DNA from 3 places in the Methylibium sp. T29 genome. Region 3 is predicted to be linked to each of the others. Evidence: riboswitches for the same ligand, from Rfam matches in the RefSeq annotation. Region 3 holds a riboswitch; each other region holds the start of a gene.
The links. Region 3 has a riboswitch for cobalamin ahead of x551_RS03995 (bifunctional adenosylcobinamide kinase/adenosylcobinamide-phosphate guanylyltransferase). Riboswitches for the same ligand answer to the same signal wherever they lie in the genome.

Region 1 (5,772 bases), on a different contig from region 3:
TCGCCGTGGTCTACATCCACGTCGATGCGCCACCCGCCGGCAGCCCGCCCCATGACGACGCCGGTCGCGAGCGCGTCTTCGAGGCGATGGCCCGGCTGCTGCGCAGCAATACGCGTGCGATGGATGCCCCGTGCCGTCTCGAGGGCGAGCGCTTCGCGCTGCTGCTGTCCGGCATGGGCCTGGCGACGGCCCATGCCCGCATGGAGGGAATGCGCCGCCAGTGCGCAACGCAGCTCGTGCCCAAGGGCGGCGCGGCGCTGCGGTTCACGGTGTCGATGGGGCTCGCGAGCTTCCCGCACACCGCGCAGACGCAGGCCGGTCTGCTGCACGCCGCCGAGACTGCGCTGGCGCAGGCCGTGCAGCGTGGCGGCAACCACGTGGCGCTGGCCAGCATCGCCTTCGGCGGGGCCACGGTCGGCTGACCGCAGGGCGCGCGCCGGAACGCGGGCTCAGCCCTGCAGGGCGCGCCAGAACATGTAGCCGGAGATGGCGTAGAGCAGCAGCGCGAACACGCGACGCAACTGCTGCACGTCGAGCGCATGTGCGGTGCGCGCGCCGAGCGGTGCCGTCATCACGCTGGCGGTCGACACCACCAGCAGTGCCGGCAGGTAGAGGAAGCCGAGCGTGCCGGGCGGCAGCCCATGGAGGTTCCAGCCAGCGGCGATGTAGCCGGCGGTGCCGGCCAGCGCGATCGGCACGCCCAGTGCGGCCGAGGTCGCCACGGCGTTGTGGATCGGCACGTTGCACCAGGTCATGAACGGCACCGACATGAAGGCGCCACCGGCACCGACCAGCGCCGACACGGCGCCGATCACGCCGCCGACGCCGAACAGTCCGGGCGCGGGTGGCAACTGCCGGGCCGGCGTGGGCTTGCCGCCGCGCAGCATCTGCGTCGCCGAGAAGCCGACGAACAGCGCAAACAGCCCGGCCAGCAGCGCCGAGGGCAGCGCCTTCGCGACCTGCGCCCCCAGCAGCGAGCCCAGCACGATCCCCGGTGCGAGGCGGCGCACGATGTCCCAGCGCACGGCGCCGCGCGCATGATGGGCTCGCACCGAAGACAGCGAGGTGAAGCAGATCGTCGCGAGCGAGGTCGCGATCGCGACCTTCACGATCAGGTCGGACGGAAAGCCTTTCAGCGTCAGCAGCAGCGTGATGAAGGGCACCAGCACCATGCCGCCGCCGACGCCCAGCAGGCCGGCCAGGAAGCCGGCGCCGCGCCCAGCAGCAGCAGCTCGACGACCAGCGGCCAGGCGAGCAGCATCAGGCCGGCGGCAGCAGCGCGAGCACCGCGCGCCACTCGGCCGTCGTGACGGGCGTGATGGACAGGCGGTTGCCCCGCTGCAGCACGCGCATCGTCGCGAGCGAGGGTGCCGCGCGCATCGCGGCCAGCGACAGCAGCGGCGTCTTGCGCACCAGCTTCACGTCCACGCCGAACCAGCGCGGTGCCTCGGGCTTCGAGGCGGGGTCGTGGTAGGGGCTCGCCGGGTCGAACTGGGTCGCGTCGGTGTGCGCGACGGAAGCCACCTCGGCCAGCCCGGCGATGCCCGGCTGCGGGCACGACGAGTGATAGAACAGCACGCCGTCGCCAGGCCGGAAATCGTCGCGCATGAAGTTGCGCGCCTGGTAGTTGCGCACGCCGGTCCACGGCAGCTTGCGGCCCGGCGCGCGCGCCAGGTCGTCGATCGAGCACTCGTCGGGCTCGGACTTCATCAGCCAGTACGCCATGGCGGCAGCAGGTCGGGAAGGGCAACGGGGAAAGGTGTCCGCCGCGAACCGGGAGTCGCATTCCTGAACCCAGGGGAGTTCAGGTGGGCGAGGTCAACGAAGCTTCGGGTTCATCTGACGCGAGACGATCACGCCCGCTTCGCAATGTTCCAAGCCCGGGCTCATATGAGCATCGGTTCAAGGAAATATAAAACTCCCGCGAACGCGACGGACGAGATCAGTGTACGCCGCCAGCGCTGACGAACCGGCGTTTCAGAGCAATTGACCGTCGCGCCCGAGGGTCTCGTCGATGCGCCCAATCAGGGCCTCGATGTCGATGCCGTGTGCAGGGTCCGGCGCGGCCTGCCCGGCGCTGCGCGCCGGAGTCGCCGCCGCCAGCGGCCGCTCGGCCAGCTGGTAGGCGAGGTTGAGCGCGGCGAGCACCGCGATACGCTCGCGGGCGCGCACCTTGCCGGCGTCGCGGATCGCGCACATCTCCTGGTCCACGTTGCCCACGGCCTCGAGCAGGGCCCGTTCGCCGCCGTCGGGGCAGCCGAGGATGTAGCTCTGGCCCATGATGGTGACTTCGAGCTGCTTCATTCGGCGGTCTTTCCGGTCTCCGGGCCGGCCTCGGCGACCGGTTCGCTGGCCGGCAGGCGATCCAGCAGGGCCTCGACGCGCTGGCGGGCGGCGGCGAGGCGGGAGCGCAGCGAGTCGCGTTCGGCATTGACGCCGGCCAGCTGCTCCAGGGTCAGCGCGTGCGTGCGCTGGAGTTCCTGGTGCCGCAGCAGCAACCGCTCCACGCGTTCGGCCAGTTCTTCGATCGTCGCCATGCCTCTCCTCACTGCACGCGTCGATTGTAGGGGGCGGCCCGGGCCGCGCTTACACTGCAGGCTGTTGGTGCTCATGCCGGCGTTCACGCCGGCGCAGTTAAACGGGAAGCAGAGGAGGGGGACCCACCGGGTGCTCCTTCAGCCTGCGCTGCCCCCGCAACGGTCAGCGGACGAAGCCAGAACGCCTGCGTTCACGTTTCCGCTCTCGCGCACATGCCACTGGAGTCTCCGGCTCTGGGAAGGTCGCGAGGGTCGTTCCGCCAGCCCGGATACCGGCCAACGGGAGGCGTGCTGCGCAAGCGGCGCGTCATGAGGTGGGCGCCCGCGGGGAAGCTGGCGCGCACGATTTCATCGTTGGTCATTCCATGATTGCCACTCCCTTCGAGGCCACCGCGCCTCGCATTCCTGTTCGCCTCGGGGCGCTGCCGCATGCGCCGTTGTTGATGCTGTCGCTGCTGGGCTTCGCCAGCGGCATCGCGAGCGCGCAATCCGCGCCCGTCACCGAGGCGGGCAAGCTGCCGCCGGTGCTGGTCACGGCCAGCCGCTTCGTCGAGGACTCGGCGACGCTGCCGTACGGTGTCAGCGTGCTGACCGCCCAGGACATCGCCGACTCGGGCGTGTCCACGGTGAACGAGGCCGTGATGAAGCTGCTCGGCGTGCCCGGTCGGCTCGACCTCTACGGCGGTGGCGACTACGCCCTCGACCTGCGCGGCTTCGGCACCACGTCCGACAACAACCAGGTCGTGATCCTCGACGGCATCCGCATCAACGAGGGCGACCTCGGCGGCACGCGGCTGGCCGGCATCCCGATCAATTCGGTCGAGCGCATCGAGGTGCTGCGCGGCAGCGGCACCGTGCTGTACGGTGAGGGCGCCACGGGCGGCGTGATCATCGTCACCACCAAGGCGGGTCACGGAACAGCTCGCCGCAACCGGGCCAGCGTGTACGCCGCCGCCGGCAGCGATCGCCTGCGCGACCTGCGCGCCGACGCCACGCTCGAGGCCGGTGGCTTCTCGCTGGATGCGGCCGCCAACCGCCGCACGACCGACAACCATCGCGACAACTTCCGTTCGGAGACGGAGGGCGCATCGCTCACCGGCCAGTGGCGCAACGACTGGCTGCGCGTCGGCCTGCGGCATGCCTACGACGACCTCGACACCGGGCTGCCCGGCGCGCTGACTGCGGCGCAGTATGCCGCCGACCCGAGCCAGACCACCGCACCGAACGACCACGCCGATATCCGCAACACGCGCAGTGGCGTGTTCGCCGAGGCCGATCTCGGCGGCGACTGGCAACTCGGCCTTGACGCCGGCTGGCGTGACAAGGAGCTGCGCAGCCGCAACGGGGCCTTCGCCTACGACTACGACGTCGACGCGAAGAACTACTCGCTGCGGGTGCGCAACCGCACGCAGTTCGCGTCGGTCGTCAACGCGGTGGTGTTCGGCGTGGATCGCAACGAATGGGAACGCACGGTGCTGGGCGCCTTCGGCTCGGTGGGCGAGCAGTCCTCGACCGGCTACTACCTGAAGGACGACCTCACGCTGAGCGGCGGCACCCGCCTGAGCGCCGGCGTGCGCACCGAGCGCATCGAGAAGGCGGTCAGCAGCACGGTCGACCGCATCGACGACCGCCAGCGCGCCTGGGAACTGGGCGTGCTGCAGCCGCTGTCCGAGAACAGCGCGGTCTACGGCCGGGTCGGCCGCAGCTTCCGCCTCGCCAACGTCGACGAGTTCAGCTTCACCAATCCGGCCGTGCCGCTGCGGCCGCAGACTTCACGCGACACCGAACTGGGCGTGCGCTGGCGTGCTGCCGGCCGCAGCGCCGAGCTGCGCGTCTACCGCAGCTCGCTGAAGAACGAGATCGGCTTCGATCCCAACGGCGTCGGACCGTTCGGGCCGTTCGGCGCCAACGTCAACTTCGACCCGACGCGCCGGCAGGGTGTCGAGCTCGAACTGGCGCAGGCGCTGACCGAGGCGCTGAACCTGCGCGTCAACGGCGCGCTGCGGCGGGCCCGTTTCACCGAGGGCGCCTACGACGGCCAGGATGTGCCGCTGACACCCGAGCGCACGCTGTCCCTTCGGGCCGACTGGACGCCCGCGCCGGCGCACAAGCTCGATGCGATCGTGAACTACGTGTCCTCGCAGAGCCCGGACTTCGCCAACGTCTGCAGCATCCCGGGTCGCACCACCGCCGACCTGCGCTACGCCTATCGCTGGACGCAGGCGGAGTTCGCGCTCGGCGTGGTCAACTTGACGGACCGCAAGTACTACACGCAGGCCTTCGGGTGCACGGCCGGCGGCGAAACGACCTCGATCTACCCGGAGGCGGGTCGCACCTTCGCGGCATCGGTCAAGGTCAGCTTCTGACGGGAGGCGCATGGGCGAGCGGCGCGGTCATCCGAAGGGCAGCGGGACAGGCGAGTTGATCCTCGGTGGCCAGCGCAGCGGCAAGTCGCGCTGCGCCGAGTCGCGCGCGGCCGACTGGCTGGCGCTGCCCGGCCGCTCGGCCGTGCTGCTGGCCACCGCACTGGCGGGCGACGACGAGATGCGCTCGCGCATTGCCCGACACCGACACGACCGCGCCGAGCGCGTGCCCGGTCTCGCGACCGACGAGGTGCCGCGCGAGCTGGCCGCTGCCGTGAGGCGCCACAGCGAGCCGGATCGGATGGTGCTGGTGGATTGCCTGAGCCTGTGGCTCACCAACCTGCGCATGCCGATGCAGGGCGCGGCCGTGACCGACGCCGAACTCGACCGCCACGTCGCCGACCTGTGCGAGGCGCTGCGATCGGCGCGCGGGCCGGTGGTGCTGGTGTCCAACGAGATCGGCCTCGGCCTGGCGCCGCTGGGCGCCGAGGCGCGCCGCTTCGTCGACGACCTCGGCCGCCTGCACCAGGCAGTGGCGGCGCAGTGCGCACGGGTCACGCTGATGGTCGCCGGCATCGAGCTGCCGGTGAGGCGGGCGGATCCGTGAGCCTGTCTTCGATGCTGCGGTGCTGCGTCCTCGTGCTGCTGGGGGCGCTGGGCCTGCACGTCGCTGCAGCGGCGCCCATCGAGCTGCGCGACGACCGCGGTGTGACGCTGACGCTGCCGGTGCCGCCGCAGCGCATCGTCACGCTGCTGCCCTCGCTGACCGAGAGCGTGTGCGCGCTCGGCGGTTGCGCGCGGCTGGTCGGCACGGACCGCTTCTCCAATTGGCCGGCCGGCGTCGGCACGTTGCCCAAGCTGGGAGGGCTGGA
Region 2 (11,315 bases), on a different contig from region 3:
ACCAGGCCACGGGGTGCCAGCGGTTGGCCGGTTCGCCGAAGCGCCTGTCGAGCGCCCACGCCAGCAGGATCGCGGCGGCCCCGAGCATCAGTCCTCGATGCCGCGCTGGGCCGGCACGCCGGCCTGGTGGTGGTGCTTGATCAGCGCCATCTCGGTCACGGTGTCGGCCAGCGCGATCAGTTCCTCGGGCGCGTCGCGCCCGGTCAGGACCACGTGAACCTGGGGCGGACGCTCGCGCAGGCACGCGAGCACTGGCTGCAGCGGCAGCCAGCCATAGCGCAGCGGGTAGGTGATCTCGTCGAGCACGATCAGGAAGTGCGCTCCGGCGCGGAGGGTGGCCTCGGCGCGCGTCCAGCCGTCGCGGGCGAGCTGCGCGCTGCGATCGAGGTCGCGGCTCTTCCAGGAGAAGCCGTCGCCCAGGCCCTCGATGGGAACGCCCAGCTGCTCGAACACGCGGTGCTCGCCGAAGCGCGCGCTGGGCACCTTCATGAACTGGTAGATCTTCACCGCCTTGCCGCGGCCATGTGCGCGCAGCGCCAGCCCGAAGGCAGCGGTGCTCTTGCCCTTGCCGTTGCCGGTGTGCACGATCACCAGGCCGCGCCGTTCGCCGGCGGGGCGCTCGTAGCGCCGCTCGCTGGGTGGGGGTTCGACCTGCATCGCTCGCTCCTTCGATTGGGTTCAACCCGCCTGCTGACCCTGCTGGCCCCAGCGGTCGACGAAGAGCAGCTCGGCCAAGGGCCGACCGTCTCGCCAGCCTTCGAGCTCGAGCATCGGCGCCCCGTAGAACTGCCTGACCGGCCCCAGGCACAACACGCCCAGGGCCAACGCGCCCTCGGGCAAAGCCAGCAGCTCGCCCAGCGCCGCGGGATCGAACATCGAGACCCAGCCCAAGCCGAGGTTCTCGGCGCGCGCGGCCAGCCACAGGTTCTCGACCGCGCAGCCCACCGAGCACAGCGCCATCTCCCGGGGCAGTGTGCGCCGGCCGAACACGGTGCCATCGTCGGGTGCGAGCACCGCAACCAGCAACTCCGCGCAATCGCGCACGCCTTCGACCTTCAGGCGCAGGAACTCGTCACGGCGCTCACCCAGCGCGTCGGCAGTGGCGCGCCGTTCGCCGTCCACCAGCGCTGCGATGCGCTCGCGCACGACGGGATCGAGCACCCGCACGAAGCGCCAGGGCTGCATCAGCCCCACCGATGGCGCGGCGTGGGCCGCATGCAGCATGCGCTGCAGCACCGCGTCCTCCATGGGCGTGCCGCGCGCGAAGTGCCGCATGTCGCGCCGCGCGGCCAGCACGCGGTACAGGCTCGTGCGATCCGCAACGTTGAAGTGCAACCCCGGCGATGGCAGCTCGGTGGTGCCGGCTGCTGGCGCGGGTGCGCCATCGTCCTGGACGAAATGCGGACTCAACGACACCGTCTCGCCGATGATCAGCAGCCCCGGCCGGGGCCCATACGCCGGCGCCTGCTCGGCCAGCGCGGCCAGGCCCATGGCCCAGACGCGCTGCCCTTCGCGCGTGCCGTCCTGCACGATGGCCGCCGGCGTGCCGGCGTGGAGCCCGTGCGCGATCAGCGCCCGTGCGATGGCCGGCACCCGCTCGACGCCCATGTAGAAGACCCGCGTCTGCCGCGGCCGGGCGAGCGCCGCCCAGTCCAGTTCCGGGCTGCTCCCGGCCAGGTGGCCCGGCAGGAAGGTGCACGAATGCGACAAGTCCCGATGCGTCAGCGGAATGCCCGCTGTTGCCGCACATCCGTTGGCCGCGCTGACGCCCGGCACCACCTCGAACGCCAGGTCCTCGGCCTGGAGCGCCTGCACCTCTTCTCCGCCGCGCCCGAAGATGTGCGGGTCGCCCCCCTTCAGGCGCACCACGCGCCGCCCCCGGCGCGCCTGCTCGACCAGCACGGCATGGATCTGCGCCTGCGTCATCATGTGGTGGCCCGCGGCCTTGCCGACGTAGATGCGCTGCGCAGCCGGCGGGATCAACGCCAGCACCTCGGCGTCGATCAGCCGGTCGTGCACGACCACGTCGGCCTGCCGGATGCGGTCGAGCGCACGCAGCGTCAACAGGTCTGCCGGGCCGGGCCCCGCACCGACGATGCTGACCATGCCGGCATGGGGATAGGCGGCGGTCGCTTCAGCAGTCATCGCCGGCCCCGCCGCAACCGCTGCCATCGGGACCGCGGTGGAACACCAGGTCCTCGACCACCCGGCCGCCGACCAGGTGATGTTCGACGATGCGGTCCATGTTCGCGGGCGTCGCGTTGTAGTACCACACGCCATCGGGCTGAACGCACAGGATCGGGCCGCCCCGGCAGGCCGCGAAGCAGCTCACGCGGCTGCGCTTCACGCGCAGGTCGCCCTCGTGCAGGCCGGCTGCCTTGAACTTGTCGCCCAGGCTGTCGAACAACATCTGTGACTGGCCGTCCTGCGTGCAACGCGGGCCGGTGCAGACCAGCAGGTGGCGGCGGTAGTCGCCGATCTTGGGTTTGTCGATGGGTTCGGTCATGACGAGGCCTCGGGGATGTTCGCTGGATCACGTCGACGCTGCTGTTCTGCGTCAGCAGGTCGGTCAATTCGCGCGAGGGCGTGTGCTCGATGTCCTGCGCGTCGATGATCTCGATGCGTTGCGGCGTGTCTTCCAGGCGCGACGCCGGTGCGCCGGCCCGTGACGACGACGGCCTCGAGCGAGGCCGGCTCGTCGGCGCACGCCGCCGTGCTCGCCAGCAGGCAGCTCAGGGCACTGGCCGCGGCCAGCGGTGACAGGAAGGGCCCGGTTCGGGCACCCGGTTCGGTGGTTCTCACGTGGCATCAACTCCAGCAGCGACCCGCTGCACGGGATGGAGCGACGCCCACGCGCGCAGGCGTGGTTCGGTCGCCGCCATCCGCTCCCCGCGGCTGGTCGCATCGCGATCACTGCCACGGCGAATGCCGTGGCAGCGCGACGCCTCAGGCCGGTATCCGGGCTCGCGAGTCTCGGTGCACCGCCTACCCAGGCGGCCCGCGTACGTCGTCTCGACGACGACATCACGTGACCACCCAGTGGCTGGCGCTTGATCGCTCAAGCGCCGTGACACACCGGCACTCGCCTACCGTTGCGGGGGCAGCCGGGGATTGCGGCCAGCGTCTTGCGCTGGCCTACCCCATTCCCGTTTATCCCGAATCCATCACTGGCTCCGGGCACCTGGGCGTTTGCGATGGGCTTCCCGGAGGAAGCCCATCGTGGTTCGGTGTCTATGGTGCGTTCTCCTCAGCCTTCGTTGTCTTCCGCCGCCGCTTCGGCTTGCGCGTCGACGGGCTCGGCCAGCGTCGCCGCGATGTAGTCCGCCGGCAGGCGATGCCGCGCCGCGAGCTGTTCGACGCTCTCGCCAGCGGCGTGATCGGCCATCAGATTCTCGAGCCAGCCGTTCAAGCCGGTGGACAGCGAGCGCCCGGGCTTCTCGCCCTCGCGCGTGGCGCCGCCGTTGGCCAGGTCGTACTTGTTGGTGTAGCCACGCGGCGTGACCATCAGGCCATGCCGTACGATGGTGTTGCTGTTGCCGATCAGCACCGTGCTGAGCATGCCGATGTCGGCCTCGCACATCGTCGCCAGCGTGCGGAAGTCGATGTGCTGGCGGCGCCGGTAGGCGCTCTTGACGATGGCCACCGGCGTGTCGGGCCGGCGGTGGCGCAGGAACAGGCGCTGCGCCTCGACGATCTGGCGCGTGCGCCGGCCGCTCTTGGGGTTGTAGAGCGCGACCACGAAGTCGGCCATCGCCACCGCGTCGAGCCGCCGGGCGATCACCGACCAGGGCGTGAGCAAGTCGCTCAACGAGATCGCGCAGAAGTCGTGCGTCAGCGGCGCGCCCACCAGCGCCGCGCAGGCGTTGAGCGCCGACGCCCCGGGCACGATCTCGACCTGCACCTCGTCCTCGGGCGTCCAGCCGGCCTGGAACAGCACCTCGTAGGTGGGGCCGGCCATGCCGTAGACGCCGGCGTCGCCCGATGAGATCAGCGCGACCTTCTTCCCGGCGCGCGCCGCCTCCAGCGCGCTGACCGCGCGGTCCAGCTCCTCGGTCATGCCCTTGCGCACGACCTCCTTGCCCTCGATCAGGTCGGCCACCAGCTTGATGTACGTAACGTAGCCCACCACTGCGTCGGCCTCGGCGATGGCCTCTCGCGCGCGCTGCGTCATGTGGCCCACGCTGCCGGGACCGATGCCTACCAGCATGATTTTTCCGGGCCGCGCGGCGCCAGCCTGGGGCTGGCCGGCGGTGGAATTCGGGGCAGGGTTTGTCATGAACCGGTTCCTGGCATGAGTATCAAAGGCTGCGCAGTGCCGTCAGCGGCTGCTGCAGCCGCCGCCGGAAAACCAGCCGCAGGCCAGGCCCAGGCTGAGCCACAGGACCACCGACATCCAGGTGGTCACGAGGATGAACTGCGTGCCCAACTGCTGCAGCTGTGCCCTGGCCCCAGCGCTGAAACCGGGCAGCGGGTCGCCCTGGAACTCGGGCGCGCCCACGACGAAGGGCAAGGCCAGCAAGGCCGCCGCCACGAGCCAGCGCCAGGGCTTGTCCGCGAAGGCCGTCACCGCGCAGGCGAGCGCGGCGCTGGCCGCGGCCAGGGTCCACCAGCCTTGCCGCGCGTCGAGCGCGGCCGCCTCCATGCCCGGAATCTCGGCGCGCAGGCCCAGCGAAGGCCACAGGTGGAACGTGAGCCAGCCCGCCGCCGCGACCGCCAGGCCCAGCAGGACCGGGCGTGCCGGCGTGCCGCGGCGCCAGACCCACAGCGACATCACCGCGAACACCAGCAGGGCCATGCTGAAGCCATGCAGCACGTTGGCCGCCCAGGTCCATGCGGCGCGTTCCATGCCGTCGGCGGGTTTCCATTCGGCGGCCTCCTGGCTGGCACGGTCGCCATGGTCATGGGGCGCGACGCCAGGCGCTTGCGAATGCGCATGCGCCTGGACCGCGGCCGGCGCCGCCTGCTTGGCGGACGCGGCTTCCTGCGCCGCCTTCTGGTCCTCGAAGACCTCCGCCGCGAGGATGATGGGGACCGCCTGCCACTGCTGCAGCGCAGTCTGCACACTGCCCACCAGGATGGCCGCGCCCAGCGCGACCCAGATCAGTCGTGTGAACAACATGGCGCCTCCCGTTCAATGGCAGGGCTTGACGGTCACGTGGCGTACATCGTGAGCCGCGTTGTGCGCCAGGGGGCTTTCCGCGAAAGCCACGCCATACAGCACGACCAGCCCGAGCGCTGCCGCGGCGGCGATCTGGCCGAGCACCAGGCGCGCCGCGGAGGAACCCGCGGCGGCGGTGGAAACGGAGGAGGAGATGGGAGCGTTCATTGGGTTTTACTTTCAGGGTTGGACTTCAGGTTTCGATCAAAAATGAGTTTTGCGAAGGTCAGAAGCCGATGCCGTACCAGCCAAAGCCGACGGTCCGGTGGTGCCGGCCGGCGGTGAGGTCCAGCGCGAAACGCTCGGGCGCGACCCACCAGCGGGCGCCCACGTTGCGCTGGGAGGGACTGCGGCGCACCGCCATGACTTCGGCGACCAGCGTGAGGGACGGCGTGGCCTCCCAGCTGAGCGCGAGGTTGAGCAGTGGCTGCGTCGTGTGGACGGCATGGTCGGTCTCGAAGCCGAGGTTGCCGTGCACCGAGGCCGATTCGCCGGCTTTCCAGGTCAGCAGCCCCATGGCGCCCGAGGATGTGGGCGCCCATTTGGGCGACTCGCGGCCATGCGCGGTGCCGCGCCACGCTTCATGCCCCAGTTGAATGCACCGGACTTCCAGGCGGGATCGACCCACTTGACGGCCAGGCCGCTTTCAAGGCGCGTGCCGCCGTCGGGCACGGTGCGCGCCAGTTCCAGGTTGATCTCCACCGCGTCACCCACGCCGCAGGCGGGCGACACCACCCAGGTCCGCTCCCGGGTACTCGAATTTCGCTCGGCCCAGCTCTCGACCTGGCAGGTGGTGGCCCCGGCGGTCCCGGCGTCGTCGGTCCCGAGCGGGCGCCCGGCATGGGCCGCCTGCGGCACGAGCCCCAGCAGCGCCGCGGCGCACAGGGGGGTGCAAAAGATGACTGCATCGTTCCTGCTCCTTTCTTGCTCGTCGTTCGGATCTCCGGGACAGGGGGCGGTCACGATGGCTCGCACCTGGCCACTGAAACTGTCGCGTGGCGGCCATCGCCGCCGCGGCTTTTCTGCTTCTCCACCAGCAGCGCAGACATCGGCGCGCTGGCCGCCAGCAGCGCCGCCGCCTCCGACACCGAAGGCGTGCCGATGTGCCTGCGCACCGTCTCCGAGGGATTGGGCACCGGCACCTGGGCAAGCCTGGCCGCCGGGTGGAACTGGACGGTCCAGCCCCGCCGCGCGGCAAAGGCGAGCAAGCCCCCCTCGTCCGCCTTGAGGTCCACGCTGGCCACCGCCACCACGTCGGCATGCGTCACGCCGGCGCGCGCCAGCGCCTCATCCACCGCCTGGGCGATGGTTTCGGCCGGGGTTCCGCGGTCGCAGCCGATGCCAAGCGCCACGTTCATGCCTGCGCCTCGTGCGGCGGCCGGTACACCACCAGCCGTTCATGCAACTGCTGCCAGCGCTCGGCCGCCACCTCGGCATGCGTCACCCAGAGCACGGCGGCGAAGCGCGCGAGGTCCACCTCGTCGAAGCTGGCAAAGCGATGGATGTTGGCGGGCAGCGGCGTGGGCCGGGCCCACCAGTTCGGGCTTCCGGCCTCCTGCACCACCGCGATCGGCTCCCCATTGACCACATGGGCCGAGACCCGCGTGATGTTGAGCTTGGGCGCCTCCACGGTCCAGCCGAGTTCGCGGCCCAGGATGTCGACCGGGATGGTCTTGCCGACATCGGAGGCCGTCGTGAGGACCGGCGTGGCGCCGACCAGCGCAGCGACCTGCTCGGCGCAGGCGTTGGCGCCGCCCACGTGCCCCGACAGCACCGGGATGACGAACCGGCCCGCGTCGTCGACGACGGTGATGCCGGGGTCCTCGTCCTTGCCCTTCAGGTGGGGCGCGATCAGGCGCACCACCGCGCCCAGCGAGACGAAGAAGACGAGCTGGTCGAAGCCGGCAAACAGCGGCGCGATCTCGTCGCGCAAGGCGCCGCTGTACGCCTGCACGGCATTGGGCAGGCCCACGAAGGCCGGCGCGAATTTCACGGCCGTGCACACCTGGGCATGGGGCAGGGCGCGCGCGAGCTCGGCGGCCTGGCCCGCGCCATGCTTGGTGATGGCGACGATGCAGATGCGCGCGGCAGTGGCCGCGGCGAAGGGGGTCGGGTCTGTGGTCATTCGATTTCCTCGGCGTTCACCAGGAGGCCGGCCGGCTCGGCGGCGCCCGGCCCCGACTTTTCAGACAGCCGCGCACCCGCTCGCCGCGCACGCGCAGGGGGTTCTTCAGGATGATGAGGGACAGGTAGCTGACCTTCACGCCGCGCAGGCTGAGCAGGTCGGTCACGACGCGCTCATCCGTCGCGCCGCAGCGCTCGATGAACTTCGCATGGCCCAGCAGGCCACGCCGCTCCAGCCAGTCGATCAGGTCGTCCATCAGCGGCTTGACCTTGAGCAGCACCAGGGTGTCGAAGTCGTTGAGCAGCCGGTCCACCGCGCCCACGCCGTAGGCGGCCGGCACCAGGGCCACCGTGTCGTCCTGCTCCGCGAGCGGCAGGCCCTGCGTGGCGCACGCGGCGGTGAACGCATTGACGCCCGCGACCACCTCGACCACGGCCTGGTCGTCCAGGGAACGCACGGTACGGGCCAGGTGGCCGAAGGTCGCGTAGGTGGAGGCGTCGCCCTCCACGAGGAACAGCACGTCCCCCCCGGCCTGCAGCAGCGGCAGCACGGTCTGGGCCGCGCGCAGCCAGCTGCGCGTGAGCTTGATCTCGTCATGCGTCATGGGAAACAACAGGGGCATGTGCTGGTCCACCGGCGTCAGGCCGGACCGCGCAACGATGTCGAAGGCGTAGCTGGGGGTCTTCATGCTGCGCACCGGGTAGGTCCACACGGCGTCGCGGCGCTCCAGCAGCGCCCAGGCACGCCGGGTGATCAGGCCCGGATCGCCGGGGCCGAGGGAGACGCCGATCAGGCGGCCCATGCGGACGGCATCAGTCATCGGTGCTCTCCTTGTCTTGCACCGTGGTGCCAGCCTGCGCGCAGACGATCCACACCGGGTTCTCGGCGGCCATGCGGTGCATGTGCAATATGGGCTTGCTGCGGGCGGCCTGCAGCTGCAGCACGTCCCACTGGACGCCCAGCGCCCGCAGGGTCTGCGTGGCGCTGGACAGGTTCTCGAGGGTGACAAAATTCATGACCAGATGGCCGCCGGGCACGAGCCGCCGCAGGCACAGGGCGATCAGCTCGTCCAGTTCGCCGCCCGACCCTCCGATGAAGACGGCGTCCGGATCGGCCCACGCGTCCAGTCCGTCCGGCGCCTTGCCATGGACCAGCGTGTGGTTGCTCACGCCGAAGGCCGCGCTGTTGCTGGCCGCGATGGCCGTGTCCAGCTCGTTTTTCTCGATGGCCCAGACATGGCCCTGCGGGCACAGCCGCGCGGCCTCCAGCCCGACCGAACCGGAGCCGGCGCCGATGTCCCACACCACGCTGTCGGCGCGCAACTGCATCCTGGCCAGCGAGACCGCGCGCACCTCCTGCTTGGTGATAAGCCCCTTGTCGGGCTGACGCTGGTTGTACGCGGCATCGGCGAGGCCTACGCGCACCGGGTTGGGCCGGGGGCGGGCGCGCCAGAGCAGCACCACGTTGGGATCGGCGAAGGTCCGGTGCGCCGCGTCCTCGGGCGACAGGTCCGCCCACACCCGCTCGTCGGCGGTGCAAAGACGCTCCGCCACGGCCATGTGGAAGTCTTCGCCCTGCCCCTGCGCGAGCAGCAGGCGCGCGACGCGGCCGGGCGTGTTGTCCGGGCTGGTCAGCACCGCCAGGCGGTCGTGCACGCGCAGGGCCTGCGCCAGTGCATACAAGCCATGGCCGGGCGGCGCGCCCACGGTCCATTCACCGGCATCCTTGCTGTGGATGGAAATGATCCTCGCGTCCTGCCAGACCAGGCCCACGCGGGCACAGGCCAGCTGCAGCGTGGAAACGTTGGGCAGCACCTCGATCGCCTCGATGCACAGGCGTGAGGCCAGGTAGCTCGCGATGCCGTGGCACAGCGGGTCGCCGGTGGCCAGCACGACCACCGCCTGGCGATCGCTGCGCGCCGCGCGTATCCAATCGGGCACGGCGCCGAGCCGGCCGGTGAGGTCGTGCCGCACGGCTTGGGGCGCGATGTCGTCGTCGAACAGCGCCAGCGTGCGCGCACCGCCGATTACCACGTCGGCACGGCGCAGGTGGGCCAGCGCGGTGGCGCCAAGGCTGGCCGCTCCGTCGTCGAGCACGCCGATCACGCGGCAGGGTTGGGGGTCAGTCATCGCGTTCTTCCATTGAGGAAGCCTCGGCAATCTTGTGGCCATCGAAATCGCAGACCAGCACCTGCAGGCGGAAGCGGTCGGCGTAGCGGTCAGGCGCGGTCAGCGTGCTCACGACATTGCGCGCCAGCGCGGTGTGGAACTCGGCGAGCAGGCCCAACGCCTCCATGCGCTCGGACGCGAACCGCGCCGTCACGTTGGCGGCGATCGCGGCGCACTCGTCCGCCGGGGCGCCGATGCTGGCCGCCAGCTCGGCCAGCAGGCCTGTGTCCACCTCGGCACGGTTCGCATGGGTGATGGTCTCGCCCTGCGCGATCTTGGTGAGCTTGCCCACCATGCCGCCGATCACCACCTCGCGCAGGCCCTCGGCCACGGCCGTGTCCAGCGCGTAGCGCAGGAAGTCGCCCATCTGCACGAAGGCAGCCGCCGGCAACTCGGGCCGCTCTTTCATCGCGAACTGCTCGGTGCGTCCGCCGGTGGTGAGCACGACGACACCGTGACCGAGGGTGGCGGCCACCTGCACGCCCTGCACCACACTGGCCCGGTAGGCCGAGGTGGAATACGGCTTGACGATGCCGGTGGTGCCGAGGATGGAAATGCCGCCCAGGATGCCCAACCGGGCGTTGAGCGTCTTCTTCGCCATCTCCACGCCCTGCGGCACCGAGATCGTGACCTCCAGGCCGGCTTCGTCGAGCAGCCCGCCGGCTGCGGCGCGCACGTTGTCCTCAATGTTGCGACGAGGCACCGGGTTGATCGCCGGGCCGCCCACTTCGAGGCCCAGGCCGGCCATCGTGACGGTGCCGACACCGAAGCCGCCCAGCAGCACGACCAGTCCGACGCGGTCGCGCAGCACGCGCACGTCGGCGGTCAGGTGGGCCTTGTCGGTGCAGTCCGGGTCGTCACCCGCGTCCTTGATGACCGCGGCGTGCGCCGTGTCCGCGTCGCAGCGGCCGTCTTGCACCGCGAAGTGCACGAGGTCGCCGTTGGGCAGCAGGGACTCGACCGTCTCGGGCACCGCACCGTGCACCAGTCCCAGCACCGCCGCACGCGCGGCCGCCGCCGAACACGCACCCGTGGTGAAGCCGGTGCGCGTGCCGCGCTTGACGGTCTTGTCCATCATGGCGCGGCGTGCTCCCCGCGCTGCTGAGCCTCGGCCAGCGCCAGCAGCGCGTGCAGCACCGCCACCACCAGCGTCGAGCCGCCCTTGCGCCCACGGATCACGATCCACGGGATGTCGACCAGCTCCGCCATCAGCTCCTTGGACTCCGCAGCCGAGACAAAACCCACCGGCATGCCCACCACCAGCGCCGGGCGCACGCCTTCCTCACGGATCAGGCGCACGAGTTCGATCAGCGCGGTGGGCGCGTTGCCGACGCCGACGATCGCCCCGGCCAGCAGCCCCTGGCGCTGCGCCTTGCGCATGGCCTGCACGGCGCGGGTCGTGTCCTCGGCCTTGGCCGCCTCGATCACGTCGGCATCGCTGATGAAGTGGTGCGCACGCATGCCGAAGTGGGCCAGGCGTGGTGCCGACAGGCCCGAGCAGATCATCTCCACGTCGGCCACGACGGGCGCGCCGCCGCGCAGCATCGCGGCAATGCCGGCCCGCACCGCCTGCGGGTGAAAAGCCGCCAGGCCGTTGAACTCGAAGTCGGCATTGGCGTGGATCATGCGCCGCACGATCGGCCATTGCTCCGGCCGGTAGGCATGCGGGCCGACCTCGTGGTCGATGATCGCGAAGGAGTCGTGCTCGATCGCCTGGCCGGCGCGCGTGAGCTGCTCGGTGACGGTGTTGACGCTGCTCATGGGTGTGCGTGGTCGTGCCCGTGCGCGTGGTCGTGCTCGCGGTCATGGCAGTACGCCGCCACATGGCCGTGTCCGGTCGGCCCTCCGTCGTGGTGGTGACCTT
Region 3 (11,315 bases):
TATCCTGGCCGGCATGTCCGTGGGCCTGTCGGCGCTGGCCGAGGCCGCCGATCAGGGACACGTGGAGATCGGCGCCGACAAGCTGCTGCACCTGCCGCCGATTCGTCCGCTGGACGAAGAGGTCGAGCCGCGAAAGACAAGGGAGGCCGTCTTCAAACACATTGGCCAGGTGCAGCTTCCAGACCTACTGATGGAGGTCGACGCGGCGACGCATTTCAGCGAGGCGTTGCTGGCCCGCCGACCCTCGTCAAGCAACGAGCTGTTGGCCGCTTATGGCGCCCTCCTTGCCCACGGCACCGACATCGACGCCAAGGGCGTGGGCTCGATGATCCCGGGCATCGACGCGGCGCACATCGCCACGGCGATGCGGGCCATTGAGTTCAGCGGCAGGCTGCGCCGGGCCAACGAACGTGTCTCGGAGTACCAGAACGCCGTGCCGATCGCCGCTTTGTGGGGTGACGGCAGCAAGGGTTCGGCCGACATGATGGCCTTGGACGCCAGCCGGCACTTGTGGACAGCACGGGTGGACCCGCGGCGGCGCACGTATGCCGCCGGCATGTACACGCACGTTCGCGACCGCTGGGGTTTGTTCTACGACCAGCCCATTGTGCTGAACGAACGACAGGCCGGCGTGGCCGTCGAGGGTGTCGAGCAGCACAACCGCGCCGAGGACCGCATCCGCATCTCGTTGCTGGCCGTGGATACGCATGGCGTCACGAACGTGGCCATGGCGATCGCCAAGCTGCTGGGTTTCGACCTGTGCCCGCGTCTGCAGGACCTGAGGGAGCGCAAGCTGTTCGTGCCCAGGGGGTGGCCGGTGCCGGAGAGCCTGGAAGTCGTCACCGTGCGCAGGATATCGGTCAAGGCGATCGAGCGTGGATGGGACGACCTGGTGCGCCTGGTCGCCTCCATTCGGGCCGGCAAGGTTTCTGCGGCGCATGCCATCCACGGCCTGGGCTCGGCCGCCGTCGGCGATCCGCTGCATCGCGCCGCGGAACACCTGGGGCGCTTGCTGCGAACGCTGTTCTTGTGCGACTACCTGGCCATCCCGGACTATCGGCGCGAGATTCACACGCTGCTCAACCGAGGCGAATCGGTGCACCAGTTGCAACGAGCGATCCACGGCGGACACGTGGCGCATGACCGAGGCCGGCGGCGGCAGGAGATGGTGGCCATCTCAGGCGCTCATGCGCTGCTGACCAACATCGTGCTGGCCTGGAACACGAACCGCATGGACGGCGTCGTGGCCCGCCTCAAAGGTGATGGCGTCGGGATCGAGGAGGACTGGTTGCGGCGAATCGGGCCGGCGCACTTCTCGCACATCAACTTCCGCGGCACGTTCAGGTTCAACCTCGAGAGGTATGCGGACGTGCTGGTCGAGCGCGCTGCCGGCAGGGTGGCAGCCCAGCCTGACCGATGAAGCGTGACCCCGCTGGTGGACCGAACCGGAACCGGCTGCGGACGTGGAACGTCGGCAAAGGGGCGATGCGCTGACCCGTCGGCTGGGGCCGCGCTTTGTGCAGCTGACGACCCCGAGCTGTAATCCAAAGCATTCAAAGAAGCGCCCGGAAGTGGACTCAGAAGGCGCCGTGTGCCGAAAGCCTTGGTGTAATGCGCCACCAAGTAGATGCGCATCCATGGGGACTCGAGACACATCGTCGATAAGATTGCGTGAGGATCCAGCTACCGACCGCGGTCACGACTAAAGGCCTTCCGCTATCATGAAGGCGTTGGTGCTCGCTTTGGCTTTCCAGCCAAAGCAGTTCAACGGGAATCAGGAAGGGCAGCGCCGTAGTTCAAAGCGGATCTGCGGCACCGCCCCAACCTGAGCTGCCCCCGCAACGGTAAGCGGACGTGAGCCTTGTGCTCACCGCTCGTGTCTACAACCCACTGGGTGCGCGCTGCGAAAGCGGTGTCGCCTGGGAAGGGAACACGAGTCGTCTCCGCCAGCCCGGATACCGGCCAACGAGGCGGTGCGCCGTGTAGACGGCGCACCTTGAGGTGCGTGCCCGCGGGGAAGCGGGCGAGCACGGTTGGCACGGCGGTTCCATCATGGCTCGTATTCTCTTCAGGTCGCATTCGGCCTTCGTCATGCTGCGCTGCTGTGGGCGTTGAGGCCTGCACATGCACGAGCTGATCCTCGGCGGCGGCAAGAGCGGCAAGTCTCGTTGTGCGGAGTTGCGCGCGAAAGACTGGCTGCAAGTTTCCGGGCAACGCGCGCTGTTGATCGCGACGGCAACGCCCGGTGACGACGAGATGCGCGAACGCATCGCGCGTCACCGTGAGCAGCGCGCGTTGCACGTCCCGGATCTGCAGACCCTGGAAGTGTCAGACGATCTGCCGGCTGCGTTGCGCGAGTGGTGCGCACCCCAGAGGCTCGTGATCGTCGACTGCCTGACCGTGTGGTTGACGCAGCGATTGATGCCGATGGTGGGGCCGCGGCTGGATGAGCCGACCTGGCTTCAGCAGCAGGCGGACCTGTGCGATGCCCTGCGCAATGCAATGGGGCCTGTGGTACTGGTGTCCAACGAGATCGGCATGGGCGTGGCACCGCTGGGCAGTGAGGTGCGCCGCTATCTTGATGCGCTGGGCACACTGCACCAGCTCGTGGCCACCTTCTGCGAGCGCGTCACGCTGATGGTGGCCGGCATCGAGATGAAGGTGAAGGAATGACCGCGACCAACGCTTTGCGTTGCTGCGCGCTGCTACCCGCCTGCGGGTCGAAACACACAAACACCGGGGCGCCCAGGGGCGCAGTGCCACGGTCGCAATAGCCCGCCAGCCCACTCACCCAAGGAACCATTCATGAACATGCCGACCTACGTTCCCGCTTCAACGCCCACCCACACCGCGGTGCGCGGTGTGTTGCGCCAACTCGCTGCTGCCGGGGCACTCGGCATGGCGGTGCTGTACGGCGTCGCGTTTGCCGACAGTCCGCTGGCGCACAACGCTGCGCACGACGTGCGCCACATCACCGTCAAACCCTGCCACTGACAGGAGACTGCCATGTTGTTCCAACGTTTGATCTGGTGTGCGCTAGTCGCAGCCCTGTTCGTCGGCAGCGTGCAGTTCGCGGTGCAGCGCTGGCAGGCGGTGCCCCTCATCCTGGCCGCCGAGGTGTTCGAAGACCAAAAAGCCGCGCCGGTGGCGGCGGTGGCGCACGAACATGCTGCCGCTGCCGAGAATGAACACCATCACGATGACGCTGCCTGGGAGCCCGCTGCTGGCACCGAGCGCAGCACCTGGACGTGGGTGGCGAATGTGCTGCACGCCTTCAGCCTGGCGCTGCTGGTATTCGTGGTGATGGCGCTGTGGGTCTGGAAGCGTGGCAACGCCACTCCGGCACTGCGGGTCGCGGCGGTGGTATCCGCGGCCGGTTGGCTGAGCCTGCATCTGTGGCCCTCGCTCGGCTTGCCGGCCGAAGTGCCGGGCATGGAGGTCGCGCCGCTGCACGCGCGTCAGGCCTGGTGGCTGTTGGCAGTGGTGTGTTCGGCCTCTGCGTTCGCGACGCTCGGCTTCGCATCGTCTCGCTGGCGCTGGCCGGTCGCTGCGGTGCTGCTGGCCGTGCCCTTCGTCGTCGGAGCGCCCGAACTCGAAGGCGACGCGCTCGCCGGCTACAGCGGCGAAGCGCATGCCAGCCTGCTGAAGCTGGGGCATGACTTCATCTGGGCCACCACCTGGGCCTCGCTGTCGTTCTGGTTCACGATGGCCGCAGTCGCGGGCCCGCTGTTCGCGCGCTGGTTGAAGCCGCACTTGCTTGTTGTATTGGGCGCATCGAACCCGGCATCGGCCAGCGCGGCTGAAGCAGCGCGGTGACCCCCGGAAAGATCATGTCAAGGGACCGAGCTTGTCTGTTGGCTTCTCGACCATGATTGTTTCCCCCTGCCTGGAGGCGCGTCCATGCCCGGCCTTGCTGGTCACGGCCCCGGCTTCGGGCCAGGGCAAGACCACCGTCACCGCCGCGTTGGCGCACTCGCACCGCAGCCAGGGCCGGCGCGTGCGCGTCTTCAAGACAGGTCCCGACTTCCTGGATCCGATGGTGCTGGAATGCGCCAGCGGCGCGCCGGTGCAGCAACTCGACCTGTGGATGGGCGGCGCCGCGCACTGCGCCGGGCTGCTGCACAGCGCGGCGGCGCAGGCTGACCTGATCCTGGTCGAAGGCGTCATGGGTCTGCACGATGGCACGCCGTCGAGTGCCGATCTGGCCCTGCACTTCGGGTTGCCAGTGCTGGCGGTGATCGATGCCTCGGCGATGGCGCAAACCTTCGGCGCCGTAGCCCACGGGCTGGCCACCTACCGCCCGGGCTTGCGGCTGACCGGCGTGCTGGCCAATCGCGTGGGCAGCGCCGGACACGCGCAGATGCTGCACGAGAGCCTGCCTGCCGGCATTGCCTGGTACGGCGCGCTGCCCCGCGGCGAGCACTACGCGCTGCCATCGCGCCACTTGGGTCTGGTTCAGGCTGGCGAGGTGGGCGACATGGCCCAGCGCATCGCGGCCGCCGCCCAGGCGCTGGGCGACAGCGGCGCGCTGCCGATGCCGCCGGCCGTGGACTTCGACGCGCCTCCAACCTCGGCATCGGCAGCACTGCCGTCCACGTTGGCCGGAGTCACCATCGCCATTGCCCGGGACGCGGCCTTCTCGTTCCTCTACCGCTCCAACCTCGACACGCTGCGTGCCCTGGGTGCCGAGCTGTGCTTCTTCTCTCCGCTGGCCAACCAGCCGGTGCCGGCCGGGGCCCATGCGCTGTACCTGCCCGGCGGTTACCCCGAACTGCACCTGCCAGCGCTGGCGGGCAACACCGCATCTCGCGAATCCATCTGCGCCCACCACGCGGCCGGTCGGCCGCTGGTGGCCGAGTGCGGCGGCATGTTGGCGCTGCTGGAGTCGCTCACCGACGCCGCTGGCCACAGAGCGCCGATGCTGGGCTTGCTGCCCGGCCAAGGGGCAATGGCGGACCGCCTCGTCAACCTCGGTATGCACAGCCTGGCGCTGCCCGAAGGCGAGGTGCGTGGGCACACCTTCCACCACGCGCGCATCGACGTGCGCTTGCCTGCCGCGCTGCACACGCAGGCCCAGCGGCACCACGGCCAGCCTGAACCGGTGTTCCGCAAAGGGCGGCTGTTCGCGTCGTTCATGCACCTGTATTTCCCGAGCAATCCGGCGGCCGTCGCTGCGTTGTTCAAACCCTAATCGCCGGCCGCTGCCGCAACTCGCCCCGCAACCATGGACATCGAAGCCCCACCTCTGCTGCGTGACACGCCCAAGCCACAAGGCGAGCGGCGTGGCCTGGTCATCGTTCACACCGGCACCGGCAAGGGCAAGAGCACGGCCGCGTTCGGCCTGGCTTTGCGCGCCTTCGGTCGAGGTAAAACGGTGAAGGTCTATCAGTTCATGAAAGTGCCCTCGGCGCGCTTCGGCGAGCACCGCTTGTTCGAGCAACTGGGCATGCCCATAGAAGGCCTGGGCGACGGCTTCAGCTGGAAGAGCCGCGACCTCGAGCATTCGGCCGAGCTGGCCCGCGCCGGCTGGGCCCGGGCCGAGGCCACGGTGCGCGCGGGCGAGCACTTCATGGTGGTGCTCGACGAGATCATGTACCCGCTGCGCTATGGCTGGATGCCGCTCGAGCCTGTGCTGGCCTGCCTGCGCGAGCGACCGCCGCACGTGCATGTGGTCCTCACCGGCCGCAACGCGCCGGACGAGCTGATCGCCCTGGCCGACACGGTGACCGAGATGACGCTCATCAAGCACCACTTCAAAGCCGGCGTGCCGGCGCAGCGTGGCATCGAGGACTGATCGCCTCACCACCACGACCCGCACCCAACCAACACCTCCAGGAACCGCACCATGCAGACCCGCAAGATCCCCGCCACCATCGTCACTGGCTTCCTCGGCAGCGGCAAGACCACCCTGCTGCGCCACCTGCTTCAAAACGCCCAGGGCCGACGCATCGCCGTCATCGTCAACGAGTTCGGTGAGCTCGGAATCGACGGTGAACTGCTGCGCGGCTGCGGCATCGGCTGCGACGAGGCCGGCGCGCCCAACGGGCAGTTGTTCGAGCTGGCCAACGGCTGCCTGTGCTGCACCGTGCAGGAAGAATTTGCGCCGGTGATGGAACAACTGGCCGCGCGGCGCGAGCAGATCGACCACCTCGTCATCGAGACCTCGGGCCTGGCCTTGCCCAAGCCGCTGGTGCAGGCCTTCCAGTGGCCGGCGCTGCGCAACGCCTTCACGGTCGATGCAGTGATCACGGTGGTGGATGCGCCCGCCGTGGCCGCTGGCCGCTTTGCCGACGACCCGGTGGCGGTGGATGCCCAGCGCCGTGCCGACGGCAACCTCGACCACGACTCGCCGCTGGCCGAACTGTTCGAAGACCAGCTCGCCACCGCCGACCTGGTCGTGGTGCACAAGACGGACGGCCTGGACGCCGCCGCCCTGGCCGGCGTCGAAGCCACCATCCGCATCGAAACCGCGCCCGGCGTGAAGCTGGTGCATGCACAGCACGGTCGCATCGACCTGGGTGTGCTGCTGGGCCTGGAGCGCGCGGTGGAAGATGCGATCGACCAGCGCAAGACCCACCACGACGAGGAGGAGGACCACGACCACGACGCCTTCGACTCGGTCTCGGTGAGCTTGCAAGTCCCCGACCGTGAACGCCTGCTGGTCGCCTTGCGCAGCCTGGTCGAGCGCCACGAGATCTACCGCGCCAAGGGCTTCGTCGCGCTGCCCGGCGCTGCAATGCGGCTGGTGGTGCAAGGCGTGGGCTCGCGCTTCGACAGTTATTTCGATCGGCCCTGGCGCGTCGACGAAACCCGGCAGTCGCGCCTAGTCTTGATCGGTGCCGAGCTGGATGCGGCGGTCTTGCAGGCCGAACTGGACGGTGAGTTGGCGGCGACCGCTGCAGCCTGACGCACCCAACCCCGAAGCCATCGAAGCCACTTTAAGCAGCCCATGCACCTGCTGTCTACCCGCCCCGGCGGCCACATTGAAGACGGTGGCCAGGGCGTGGTGCGGGTGGCGCAGACGCCCGGCTCGGTGGTGGTGCTGAGCGCCGCCGACACCACCCTGTCGCTGCTGGCCGACGTCGCGGCGCAGCTCGGCCCCGACTACCCCAGCGTGCGCCTGGCCAACCTGATGTGGCTGCGCCAGCCGGCCTCGGTGGACCTGTACGTCGATGATGTGCTGCGCCATGCCCGCGTGCTGGTAATCGATCACTTGGGCAGCCCGAGCGACTGGGCCTACGTGGTGGAGCGCGCGACCTCGCTGGCACGCGAGCGCGGCTTGTGGTTGGCGATGTTCTCGGGCGATGCCTTCGAAGACACGCAGCTGCTGCTGCGTAGCTCCGCACCGCAAGACGATTGCCGGCATTTGTGGCGCTGCCTGCGCGAAGGCGGGCGCGACAACGCGCAGGCCTTCTTCTCGCTCATCGGCCATGCCGCGTTCGGCCTGGGCGGCCGGCCGCCGCTACCGGTCCCCTTGCCTTCGGCGGTGCACTATCGACCGCAAGATGCTGCCAGCCGGTCCGCGTGGACATCCGGTGCGCCGGTGGCACTGCTGCTGTTCTACCGCGCGCATTTGCAAGCCGGCAACACGGCGGTGTTCGATGCGATGCTGCGTGCGCTGGCCTCCGCCGGCCTGAACGCGCTGGCGCTCGCAGTGGATTCACTCAAGAACCCGGACAGCCATGCGGCAGTGCAAGCCCTGGTGGCTGAGCACCGCGTGGCCATCGTGCTGAACGCGACGAACTTCGCCGTGGCGGCTATCGATGGCGGCACCCATGGCGACGGCGACACTTCATCCGCCGCGTTGGCCGGTGACGCACCTGTGCTCCAACTCATCACCGCCGGCTGCTCGCAAGCGCAGTGGCTGGCCGACCCGCACGGCCTGGCGCCGCGCGACTTGGCGATGCAGGTGGTGCTGCCCGAGGTCGATGGCCGCATCCTCACTCGCGCAATCAGCTTCAAGGGGCTGGCCTGGCGCTGCGAGCACACCCAGCTCGACGTGATCCGCTACGAAGCGGAGCCCGAGCGCATGGCCTTCGTGGCCGAACTCGCGCGCCGCTGGTGCGTGCTGCGCGACAAGCCCAATGCCGACAAGCGCATCGCGCTGATCCTTGCCAATTACCCCATCGACGATTCGCGCATCGCCAACGGCGTGGGGCTGGACACACCGGCTTCCACCGTAGCCGTTCTTCGGGCCTTGCAGGCTGCCGGCTACGCCTGTGGCGATCTGCCTGACAGCGGCGATGCCCTGATCGCCGCGCTGCTGCGCGGCATCACCAACGACCACAGCGCCAACGACGCACGCCCGGCCGCGCAGAGCTTCTCCCTGCCCGACTACCTGGAAGACTTCGATCGGCTTCCCACCGACAGCCGCGCCGCCGTCATCGCGCGCTGGGGCGCGCCCGAGCACGATCCAACGTTGCGCAGCGGCCGCTTCATGATTGCCGGGCTGCGCTTCGGCCACGTCTTTGTTGGCATACAGCCGGCCCGCGGGCGCGACATGGACCTGGCGGCGACTTACCACGACGCCGATCTGGTGCCGCCGCACCACTACCTGGCCTTCTACTTCTGGCTGCGCCGCGCCTTCCAGGTGGATGCGGTGGTTCACGTGGGCACGCATGGCAACCTCGAATGGCTGCCGGGCAAGAGCGTTGCACTGAGTGCGGCCTGCTGGCCTGATGCCATCCTCGGCCCGCTGCCGCACCTCTACCCCTTCATCGTCAACGACCCCGGCGAAGGCAGCCAGGCCAAGCGGCGCACCCAGGCCGTCATCATCGACCACCTGATGCCGGCGATGACGCGCGCCGAAACCTACGGCCCGCTGCAACAGCTCGAGCGGCAGATGGACGAGTATTACGAGGCCCTGTCGCTCGACCCGCGGCGCGCACGGCGGCTGCGTGAAGACATGCTCGACCGGGTTCTGCGCGAAGGCCTGCACGAAGAACTGGGTGTCACGCGGCCCGCCGATGACACAGCGCGTGAAGGCTTGCTCGAGCGCCTGGACGCCTACCTGTGCGAGATCAAGGAATCACAGATCCGCGACGGGTTGCACACCCTCGGCAGCTCGCCGCAGGGACGCCAGCGCGTCGACACGCTGATCGCGCTGGCGCGTTTTCCGGAGGCAAAGCGGCAGGCCAGCAGAGCCTGCTGGTGGCGCTGGCGCAAGACCTGCAGATCGAGGGCGTGGACGGCTTCAACGCACTCAGCCCCGACTGGGCCGCGCCGTGGAGCGGCCCGCGTCCGCACCTTCTGCAGGAGCTCAGCCCCGAGGCGTGGCGCCACGCCGGCCACACACGTGAGCGGCTGGAATTGCTGGCCGCGGGCATGGTGGCGGAGCACGTGGTGGCAGATCACGTATTGGCGGATCAAGCGAGCGCCGGCGCTGTGCCCGAGGCATTCGACGACACGGGTTGGCCCCACACCGCGCCGGTACTGCAACGGCTGCGCGAGGTGCTACGCCCACGGCTCGACGCCTGCGGCCCGCAGGAGATGGCGCAACTGCTGCGCGGCCTGGCCGGCCGTTTCGTGCCACCCGGCCCCAGCGGCGCGCCGTCGCGCGGCCGGCCCGACGTGCTGCCCACCGGGCGCAATTTCTACTCGGTGGACACCCGCGCCGTGCCCACCCCTACTGCCTACGCAATGGGCGCGGCCGCCGCCGAACGGGTGATCGAACGCCACCTGCAGGACCATGGCGAGATGCCTGGCGCGGTGGGCTTGTCGGTCTGGGGCACGAGCACCATGCGTACCGGGGGTGAAGACGTGGCGCAGGCGTTCGCGCTGCTCGGCGTGCGGCCGAAGTGGGCCGACGGCAGTGCGCGGGTGATCGACATCGAGGTGCTGCCGATGGCTATCCGCAACCGGCCCCGGGTGGACGTGACCTTGCGCGTGTCGGGTTTTTTCCGCGACGCCTTCCCGAACGTGATCGACTTGTTCGACACCGCCGTGCGCGCCGTGGCCGCCATCAGCGAGGCCGACGAGCCTGACGACGTGAACCCGATCCGCGCCCGCGTGCAGCGCGAAGCCGCCGAGGCGCGGGCTGCCGGCCGGAGCGAGGACGACGCGCAACGCCAGGCCACCTGGCGCGTCTTCGGCCCACGCCCGGGCGGCTACGGCGTGGGCGTGCAGGAGGTCTTGAACAGCGGGCGGTGGCAAGACGGCACCGACATCGCTCAGGCCTACCTGCAGGCCGGTGCCTTCGCCTACGGGCAGGGCGGGCACGGCGCTGCCGCGCGTCAGCCCTTCGAGCAGCGGCTGGCACGGCTCGACGCGGTGCTGCACAACCAGGACAACCGCGAGCACGACGTGCTCGACGCTGCCGACCACGCCCAGTTCCAGGGCGGCATGGCAGCGGCAGTGCAGCACTTGGCTGGCGCTCCGGCGGCGCTGTACCACGGCGATTTCAGCGTGCCGGGGTCGCCGCGCATCCGCACGCTGCGCGAGGAGGTCGCGCGTGTGGTGCGCGCGCGCGCCGTCAACCCCAAGTGGCTAGATGGCGTGCGCCGTCACGGCTACAAGGGCGCGTCCGAGATCGCCACCACGGTGGACAACCTGTTCGCCTACGGCGCCACCACCGGCGTGGTGGGCGACCACCAGTACGCGCTGGTGGCCGACGCCTACCTGCACGACGACGCTACGCGCGAGTTCCTACAGCAGCACAACCCACTGGCGCTGCGCGGCATCGGCGAGAGGCTGCTGGATGCGATGCAGCGCGGGCTGTGGCAAGCGCCTGGCGATCATCGCGAGCGCATCGAACACCACCTGCTGGCGCTGGAACGCCGGCTCGAAGAACACGGCGAAGGGCCTCTCTGATGACTCCCGGCATGACACCCGCATCGACTGCTGCATCCATGTCCGGCACATCCACCGTGACCATCGAGGCCGCCACCCAAGCGGCCTTCCCCTTCAGCGCGCTGATTGGTCAGCCTGAGCTGCAACGAGCGCTGCTGCTCGCGGCCATCGACCCGGGCATCGCCGGCGTGCTTATCAGCGGCCCGCGCGGCACCGCCAAGTCCACTGCCGCACGGGCGCTGGCAGCGCTGCTGCCGTCGGTGTCCCCGTCACTTCCCGCACCCTTCATCACGCTGCCGCTGGCTGCAAGCGTGGAGCAACTGGTGGGCACGCTGAACGTGGAAGACGTGCTGCGCGACGGCCGGCTGCGCCTCGCACCCGGCCTGCTGGCGCGCGCCCACCACGGCGTGCTGTATGTCGATGAAGTCAACTTGCTGCCCGATGCGCTGGTCGATGCGCTGCTCGACGTGGCCGCCAGCGGCGTCAACACCGTCGAGCGCGACGGCATCTCGCAGCAGCATGCCGCA

Region 1: another riboswitch for cobalamin. It lies ahead of x551_RS17060 (TonB-dependent receptor); the one in region 3 lies ahead of x551_RS03995 (bifunctional adenosylcobinamide kinase/adenosylcobinamide-phosphate guanylyltransferase).
Region 2: another riboswitch for cobalamin. It lies ahead of x551_RS09315 (NAD(P)H-dependent oxidoreductase subunit E); the one in region 3 lies ahead of x551_RS03995 (bifunctional adenosylcobinamide kinase/adenosylcobinamide-phosphate guanylyltransferase).

The regions. Positions count from the first base shown of each region.
Region 1 covers NZ_AZND01000194.1:199-5,970, reverse strand. The annotation lists partial or broken gene x551_RS23655 (GGDEF domain-containing protein) at 1-422, shown strand, start outside; gene x551_RS17080 (sulfite exporter TauE/SafE family protein) at 450-1,172, opposite strand; gene x551_RS27945 (hypothetical protein) at 1,139-1,261, opposite strand; gene x551_RS17075 (EVE domain-containing protein) at 1,261-1,725, opposite strand; RNA gene ssrS (6S RNA) at 1,759-1,940, opposite strand; gene x551_RS17070 (cell division protein ZapA) at 1,978-2,304, opposite strand; gene x551_RS17065 (hypothetical protein) at 2,301-2,537, opposite strand; cobalamin riboswitch at 2,586-2,833, shown strand; gene x551_RS17060 (TonB-dependent receptor) at 2,903-4,903, shown strand; gene x551_RS17055 (bifunctional adenosylcobinamide kinase/adenosylcobinamide-phosphate guanylyltransferase) at 4,914-5,507, shown strand; partial or broken gene x551_RS17050 (helical backbone metal receptor) at 5,519-5,772, shown strand, end outside.
Region 2 covers NZ_AZND01000055.1:5,314-16,628, reverse strand. The annotation lists gene cbiB (adenosylcobinamide-phosphate synthase CbiB) at 1-88, opposite strand, end outside; gene cobO (cob(I)yrinic acid a,c-diamide adenosyltransferase) at 88-657, opposite strand; gene bluB (5,6-dimethylbenzimidazole synthase) at 679-1,335, opposite strand; partial or broken gene cobA (uroporphyrinogen-III C-methyltransferase) at 1,417-2,106, opposite strand; gene x551_RS09315 (NAD(P)H-dependent oxidoreductase subunit E) at 2,135-2,506, opposite strand; cobalamin riboswitch at 2,932-3,200, opposite strand; gene cobJ (precorrin-3B C(17)-methyltransferase) at 3,248-4,276, opposite strand; gene x551_RS09305 (CbtA family protein) at 4,319-5,119, opposite strand; gene x551_RS09300 (CbtB domain-containing protein) at 5,132-5,326, opposite strand; gene x551_RS09295 (hypothetical protein) at 5,385-5,675, opposite strand; gene x551_RS09290 (hypothetical protein) at 5,663-6,016, opposite strand; gene x551_RS09285 (cobalamin biosynthesis protein) at 6,118-6,516, opposite strand; gene x551_RS09280 (cobalamin biosynthesis central domain-containing protein) at 6,513-7,283, opposite strand; gene cobI (precorrin-2 C(20)-methyltransferase) at 7,300-8,103, opposite strand; gene x551_RS09270 (bifunctional cobalt-precorrin-7 (C(5))-methyltransferase/cobalt-precorrin-6B (C(15))-methyltransferase) at 8,096-9,412, opposite strand; gene x551_RS09265 (cobalt-precorrin-5B (C(1))-methyltransferase) at 9,405-10,529, opposite strand; gene x551_RS09260 (precorrin-8X methylmutase) at 10,526-11,212, opposite strand; gene x551_RS09255 (sirohydrochlorin chelatase) at 11,209-11,315, opposite strand, start outside.
Region 3 covers NZ_AZND01000014.1:25,400-36,714, reverse strand. The annotation lists partial or broken gene x551_RS04000 (Tn3 family transposase) at 1-1,420, shown strand, start outside; cobalamin riboswitch at 1,715-1,982, shown strand; gene x551_RS03995 (bifunctional adenosylcobinamide kinase/adenosylcobinamide-phosphate guanylyltransferase) at 2,125-2,673, shown strand; gene x551_RS03990 (CbtB domain-containing protein) at 2,806-2,994, shown strand; gene x551_RS03985 (CbtA family protein) at 3,007-3,816, shown strand; gene x551_RS03980 (cobyrinate a,c-diamide synthase) at 3,869-5,191, shown strand; gene cobO (cob(I)yrinic acid a,c-diamide adenosyltransferase) at 5,225-5,794, shown strand; gene cobW (cobalamin biosynthesis protein CobW) at 5,846-6,907, shown strand; partial or broken gene cobN (cobaltochelatase subunit CobN) at 6,950-10,809, shown strand; gene x551_RS03960 (ATP-binding protein) at 10,848-11,315, shown strand, end outside.